DNA from 2 places in the Pseudomonas brassicacearum genome. Region 1 is predicted to be linked to the other one. Evidence: riboswitches for the same ligand, from Rfam matches in the RefSeq annotation. Region 1 holds a riboswitch; the other holds the start of a gene.
What was found. A riboswitch is a leader RNA that binds a small molecule or an ion and turns the genes downstream of it on or off. The one in region 1 is predicted to bind cobalamin.
Positions count from the first base shown of each region.

Region 2: another riboswitch for cobalamin. It lies ahead of cobO (cob(I)yrinic acid a,c-diamide adenosyltransferase); the one in region 1 lies ahead of GFU70_RS10325 (CbtB domain-containing protein).

Region 1 is NZ_CP045701.2:2,349,416-2,352,785, forward strand. Features, by position in the region: gene cobM (precorrin-4 C(11)-methyltransferase) at 1-204, opposite strand, end outside; gene GFU70_RS10315 (cobalamin biosynthesis protein) at 282-686, opposite strand; gene GFU70_RS10320 (CbtA family protein) at 683-1,378, opposite strand; gene GFU70_RS10325 (CbtB domain-containing protein) at 1,390-1,578, opposite strand; cobalamin riboswitch at 1,679-1,902, opposite strand; cobalamin riboswitch at 2,178-2,393, shown strand; gene cobW (cobalamin biosynthesis protein CobW) at 2,491-3,370, shown strand, end outside.
Region 2 is NZ_CP045701.2:4,950,331-4,953,700, reverse strand. Features, by position in the region: gene GFU70_RS21300 (PQQ-dependent sugar dehydrogenase) at 1-879, opposite strand, end outside; gene GFU70_RS21295 (hypothetical protein) at 1,018-1,602, opposite strand; cobalamin riboswitch at 1,756-1,983, shown strand; gene cobO (cob(I)yrinic acid a,c-diamide adenosyltransferase) at 2,062-2,673, shown strand; gene GFU70_RS21285 (cobyrinate a,c-diamide synthase) at 2,685-3,370, shown strand, end outside.

The DNA of each region.
Region 1 (3,370 bases):
GGCGCTCTTGATCAATTCGATGATCTGTTCCAGATGCAGCTCGGCGCTGTTGATCACCTGTTCGGCGCAATGGCCTTCAAGGACAGCGGTCGGCACCAGCGAGCCGGCGTAGATGATGACCGCGCAGTGGCGGATCAGTCGCTGGCCTTTGACGGTAATGAGATCCGGGTCGCCGGGTCCGGCGCCGATGAAGTAAACGGTCATGACCGGCTCCTGTGAAAGGTAGGTGAGCATCGCCCAGATGAAGATCGCTCATGATCCTGGGCGCCGATTATCGGGATTTACGCCACGACCGCCAATGCCAACGTGCTCTTGGGGCCTTTTTGGCGAGTCATCAGCAGCGTCGCGGGCGCTGTGCCCAACTGGTCGGCCAAGGCCAGGGCGGCGCTTTCGGCGATGCCGTAGCAACCGGTGCGTTCGAAGGCGATCTCGGAGCGGTGACTGAGCCGCTCCTGATACTCGGCCAACTGCTCGGCGCTGAAGCAAATCAGCGGCAGCGCCAGTTGTTCGGCCAGTTTCAGCAGGCCCGGTTCGTCACGCTTGAGGTCGATACTGGCCAGGGCTCGCACCTGATCAAGCGCAATGCCATGGGCCAGCAACGCCTGGTCGAGCAATGCTCGTAGCGTGCTGGCCGGGCAGCCGCGCTGGCAGCCGAGGCCGACCACCAGGATCGGCCTGGTGCTCATGCGTCGTGGTGGGCTTGGCCATCACGGCGAAACAGCCAGGTGCTGATCAGGCCGAGGGCCAGCCAGAACGCGACGTTGGTCAGCTGCGAGGCGATCTTGAATTGGCTTTCCAGCGCTTGGGGCGCCAGCATCGAGTGGACTTCGGGTTGCGGCGCACCGATGACATGGGGCACCAGCAACGTCGCCACGCCCAGCACCTTGAGCAGCCAATGCCGGCCAAAGGCGATCAAGGCAATGCCCACCGCCGTGGACGCTGCGGTGCCGATCCACCACATCTGCCGTTGGGCCAGGTCGGCCGCTGCGGTACCCGGCAATTCCGGGGGCAGGCCGAGGGTCGGCGCCAGGACGAACGTGGCATAGCCGGCCAGGCCCCAGAGCAGGCCCTGGGAGGTGCGAGTCGGTGCGCGCAAGGTGTACAGGCCCGCCAGCATCAGGGCAAAACCCACGGCGACCACCAGGTTGCCGCCGGTGGTGGACAGCACGCGCTGCCAGCCGTCTTCCGGCTCCCAGGCCTCGGCATCATGGGTATGAGCCGCTCCGTCGGCGTGTTCATGGACCTCGGTCGCCGGGGCCTTCTCGAAGGTTTCCGCCTGGAGAATCAGCGGCGATACCCAGAAACTTTGCAGCAGGGTCAGCAGCAGGGCGGCCAGCAAGCCGCTGAAACCAGCGGTCTGCGCGATACGCTTGATCATGGCGTCAGTTCTCAATGGCACGGGAAAGCGGCGCTGTGGCGGGTATCGTGGGCGGCGTTGTGCACCGCTTCGATGTGGGAGAAACCGGCGAAATAGACCAGCCCCGCGCCCAGGATCGAAGCCAGGATCGCGGCGCTCAGGCGTTGGCTCAGGGTGGTGGTGCTGCTGGCGGTGCGGGCGGTGCTGCTGATGGTCGACATGGCGCTTCCCTCTGTTCTTGTTCAGTGGGGGATATGAGCGCGATGAGACCCCGGGCGAAAGCCCACCAAGGTTCGAACAGCGCCCGCCCACCGCGGGTTTGTTGATGCATGAGTCATGGGCCGGTCTCCGGGCTTGCGAGGGGCCGGGCTTGCGCCTGGCCTGCAAGCGTCACCTTCCCATGTCCGCGGACACAGTGGTTCAGACGCTTCGCTCGCTTACCGTTGCGGGGGCAGCACCGGACTGACGTGGCTTTGGAGTAAAGCACACGATTCACCGGTTTCCCGTTTCACCCTGTGAAGGGCACCCATGACAAGTGGTTTGCGTAGCGGGTTCTGTTAGCCCAACTTCGGACGCCAGAATTTGAGCTAGCAGAACCCGCTACGCAAACCATGCACAGGAGAGCATGGGCGGGGGCGGGGCGTCAATGTACAAGGGGCGCGGCGAGCATGCTGTTGTGGCGAGGGAGCTTGCTCCCGCTGGGCTGCGCAGCGGCCCCCGGTTCTTTACGGTCGCTGCGCAACCGAGCGGGAGCAAGCTCCCTCGCCACAACGGCGTCATGCAGATTACTTGCGGCGATTGACCCGCCACCACACCCTGCGTAGCCTTGCGCCTTCGAGGTTCTTCGGCATGCGCCGAAGCTAAGAAGGGAACGCGGTCCAAGCCGCGGCTGCCCCCGCAACTGTGAACGGTGCTGTTTCTGCAAGGCCACTGTGCATGCTCTCTTTAAACGGGCACACGGGAAGGCGCAGCAATTGCCAGTCGAAAGATTGGCCCGCCGTCAGCCAGGAGACCTGCCTCGAGACAGATTCTCACTACAACCGGGCGGGGTGATCCGGTGGCGAAATCTTCCGCGCACGCCTGTGCCAGCGGTCGTCGTCCCGTTTGCCCGCCACCTTGCCAAAGGGCATCCGATGAAAACACTGGCCAAACTCCCCGTCACCATCGTCACCGGTTTCCTCGGCTCGGGTAAAACCACCTTGCTGCGGCACATGCTCGACAACGCCCAGGGCCGGCGTATTGCCGTGATCGTCAACGAATTCGGCGAGCTGGGCATCGACGGCGAGATCCTCAAGCAGTGTTCCATCGGCTGCACCGAAGAAGAGGCCAACGGCCGCGTCTATGAACTGGCCAACGGCTGCCTGTGCTGCACGGTGCAGGAAGAGTTCTTCCCGGTGATGCGCGAACTGGTGGCTCGGCGTGGCGACCTCGACCACATCCTGATCGAAACCTCCGGCCTGGCCCTGCCCAAGCCGCTGGTCCAGGCTTTCCAATGGCCGGAAATTCGCAGTGCCTGCACCGTCGATGCGGTGATCACCGTGGTCGACAGCCCGGCCGTGGCCGCCGGTACCTTTGCCGCCTTCCCCGACCAGGTCGATGCCCAGCGCAAACTCGACCCGAACCTGGACCACGAATCGCCGCTGCACGAACTGTTCGCCGACCAACTGGCGAGCGCCGACCTGGTGATCCTCAACAAGGCTGACCTGATCAGTCCTGAAGACCTGGCCAAGGTTCGCCAGGAGGTCGCCGAAGAGCTGCCACCGGCGGTCAAGGTCATCGAAGCCAGCAGCGGTCGCCTGCCGCTGGACGTGCTGATCGGCCTGGGCGCCGGTTCCGAAGAACACATCGACGGCCGCCACAGCCATCACGACCATCACCACGATGGCGACGATGATGACCACGATCATGACGCCTTCGATTCCATTTCCATCGAACTGCCCCAGGCTGACGAAAGCCTGTTGCTCGACGCGCTGACGCAACTGGTGGTCCAGCACGGCGTACTGCGAGTCAAGG
Region 2 (3,370 bases), 2.6 Mb from region 1:
TGTGATGTAGTCCGGCACCAGGTCGCTGCCGATCTCATCGCGCTCGTTCACCGCTGTCCAGAGCGCGCCGCTGCGGGGCTCCCAAGCCAGGCCGTTGGGGTTGCGCAAGCCCGAGGCGAAGATGCGGTGATTGCCGCTGGCACGATCCACTTCCCAGATGGCGGCGCGACCTTCTTCGGCCTCCATGCCGTTTTCCGCGACGTTGCTGTTCGAGCCAGTGGTGACGTACAGCTTGCTGCCGTCGCGGCTGGCAATCACATTCTTGGTCCAGTGATGGTTGATGGAGCCCCCCGGCAAGTCGACGACCTTGGTCGGCTGTGCCTTGATCTGCGTGTCACCGTCCCGATAAGGGAAGCGGATCAGCCGGTCGGTGTCGGCCACGTACAGGTCATTGCCGACCAGGGCCATGCCGAACGGTGAGTTGAGGTTTTCCAGGAACACTGTGCGGGTTTCGGCGATGCCGTCGTGATTGGCATCGCGCAGCAGTGTGATGCGATTGGGGCTGGGCACGCCGGCGCCGGCTCGGCCCATGACTTTTTTCATCACCCAGCCCCGGATGCCCTTGGCATCGTCCGGCTTGGGCGGGGCGTTGGTTTCGGCCACCAGCACATCGCCATTGGGCAACACATAGAGCCAGCGTGGATGATCAAGCCCTTCAGCGAACGCGCCCACCTGCAGGCCCTGGGCCGGGGTCGGCTTGGCGACTTGCGGCCAGCCGATGGCTTCGGCGATGTTGACGGTGGGGATGAGGGTCTTGTTCGGTTCGGGCAGTTTCGGCGCTGGGCCGGTGCCGTCGGACACTTGCAAGGTGGAAGACTCGCCACAAGCGACAAGCCCGGCGGCAAGGGCGACGATCAAAAGATGGGGTGGCTTGAGCATGCTGGCTTCCCTATGAATGCATGTAGTTATTCATAGAGGAGCGTAGACGCGTGATGGTTCAACCGCGTGTAGGCCTCGTCAACCAGGCAAACAAGCTCCTTGTGGGGGGCTTGTTTACCCAGTTGCTTGTTGAATGAATCAGCCGTGGGCTTGCTTGAACAGCACTGCAATGCCTGGATGGTAATGGCCGGCTTCGTTGCGCAACTTGCGATAGGCGTAAGGGAAATACCAGGCCACGGCACAGGTGTTTTCCTTTTGCAGGTCGTCAATCATGTCCTGCAATTCTTCGGGCGTGGCGCTTTGCTGGGCTTTTTGCGGCGAGACGAACAGGCAGCCTAGCTTCAGGTCGCTGGCATAACTGATGCGCTTGGCATCGCTGGTGGCTTCCAGCAGCGGCTGCGTCAGGTTCAGGTTATTGACCTTGGGCCAGCGCTGAGTGGCCTGGATGAAGGCGCGCTCCTCGGTGTTGGCGATGAACAGATCGGCGCTGACGTTGCGTTCGCCTTCTTCATTCTGCTTGCGGGTCGGCGCGTTCTGCAGCGTGACCATCTCAGCCATCCAGGCGGCGGCCGACAGCAATCCGAGGTTGGCTTTTTCATCGAACCAGTAAGGCGTGTCGTTATCGCCACGCACGGCGTTGTAGCGGTCGATACAGTCAAACCAGCGTTCCAGCATCGGGCGCAGGAATTCCAATTTCGGATTGCTGATGAGCATGCCTTGCATGTTTTGCCCTCTTGTTGTTGTGATATCGGGTCGTAATGTCGCTTTGATATCACTTGCTGCAGAATCACACAAGATTGGCGTCATTTTATTGATCGGCGCCAATGATTGCCCCGACAGGCGGCTTTAATTGACGCTCCACCCCCAACCCTCTAACCTTCGCGGCTTGTTTCAGGTGCTCTGTGGCTGCGGTCGACAGAGTGAAACAGGGAAGCCGGTGAGTGCACACGAACCCGGCGCTGCCCCCGCAACGGTAAATGAGTCAACGCTGCGCTTTGTGGCCACGCAGGCCACAAACCACTGTGTCGCAGACATGGGAAGGCGCGCAGCCAGGCACCACGCCGCTCATGAGCCCGGAGACCGGCCTGATTCATCCAACGGCATCACGGTGGGCGATGCCAGGCTTGTTGCCGTCTTTTTTTGTGCCCGCCCGCCGTTATCCAATCCCAACGGAGAGCTCCCATGACCGACACCCCTGATCGCGACGAACGCCACCTGGCGCGCATGCTGCGCAAGAAAGCCGTGATCGACGAGCGCATCGCCAACTCGCCAAATGAATGCGGCTTGTTGCTGGTGCTGACGGGCAACGGCAAGGGCAAGAGCAGTTCGGCGTTCGGCATGCTTGCGCGGTCCATGGGCCACGGCATGCAATGCGGCGTGGTGCAGTTCATCAAGGGGCGCAACAGCACCGGTGAAGAACTGTTCTTCCGTCGTTTCCCGGAGCAGGTGCGCTTTCACGTCATGGGTGAAGGCTTCACCTGGGAAACCCAGGACCGTCAGCGCGACATCGCTGCCGCCGAAGCCGCCTGGGCAGTATCGCGCCAGTTGCTCAGTGATCCGTCCATCGGCCTGGTGGTGCTCGACGAGTTGAACATTGCCCTCAAGCACGGTTACCTCGACCTCGATCAAGTGCTGAGCGATCTGCAGGCTCGCCCACCGATGCAGCACGTGGTGGTGACCGGTCGCGGCGCCAAGCCCGAGATGATCGAGCTGGCCGACACCGTGACTGAAATGGGCATGATCAAGCATGCGTTCCAGGCGGGTATCAAGGCGCAGAAAGGCGTCGAACTGTGAGCGATCCCGCCATGACCCGCCGCCACTGTCCGGCGGTGCTGATCGCAGCGCCAGCCTCGGGCCAAGGCAAGACCACCGTGACTGCTGCGCTGGCCCGCTTGCATCGTAACCAGGGGCGCAAGGTGCGCGTATTCAAATGCGGCCCGGACTTCCTCGACCCGATGATCCTGGAGCGGGCCAGCGGCGCGCCGGTCTATCAGTTGGACATGTGGATGGTTGGCGAGCAGGAAAGTCGCCGACTATTGTGGGAAGCCGCTGCCGAAGCGGACCTGATCCTGATCGAAGGGGTGATGGGGCTGTTCGACGGCACCCCGTCAAGCGCCGACCTGGCGCGACATTTCGGCGTGCCGGTGCTGGCGGTGATCGATGGCACGGCCATGGCCCAGACCTTCGGCGCGCTGGCCCTGGGCCTGGCCCGTTATCAACCCGACCTGCCGTTCGCCGGGGTTCTGGCCAACCGGGTCGGCACCTTGCGCCACGCGCAATTGCTCGAAGGCAGCCTGACCGAAGGCCTGCGCTGGTACGGCGCGCTGTCCCGGGAAACCGGCATCGAATTGCCCAGCCGTCATCTGGGGTTGGTCCAGGCCAGCGAGTTGAACGACTTGGACGTGCGCCTCGACGCGGCCGCCGAGGCCCTGGCCGGCAGTTGCGAAGTGGCGCTGCCGCCAGCGGTGGAGTTCGCCGCGCCCGAGGTGAT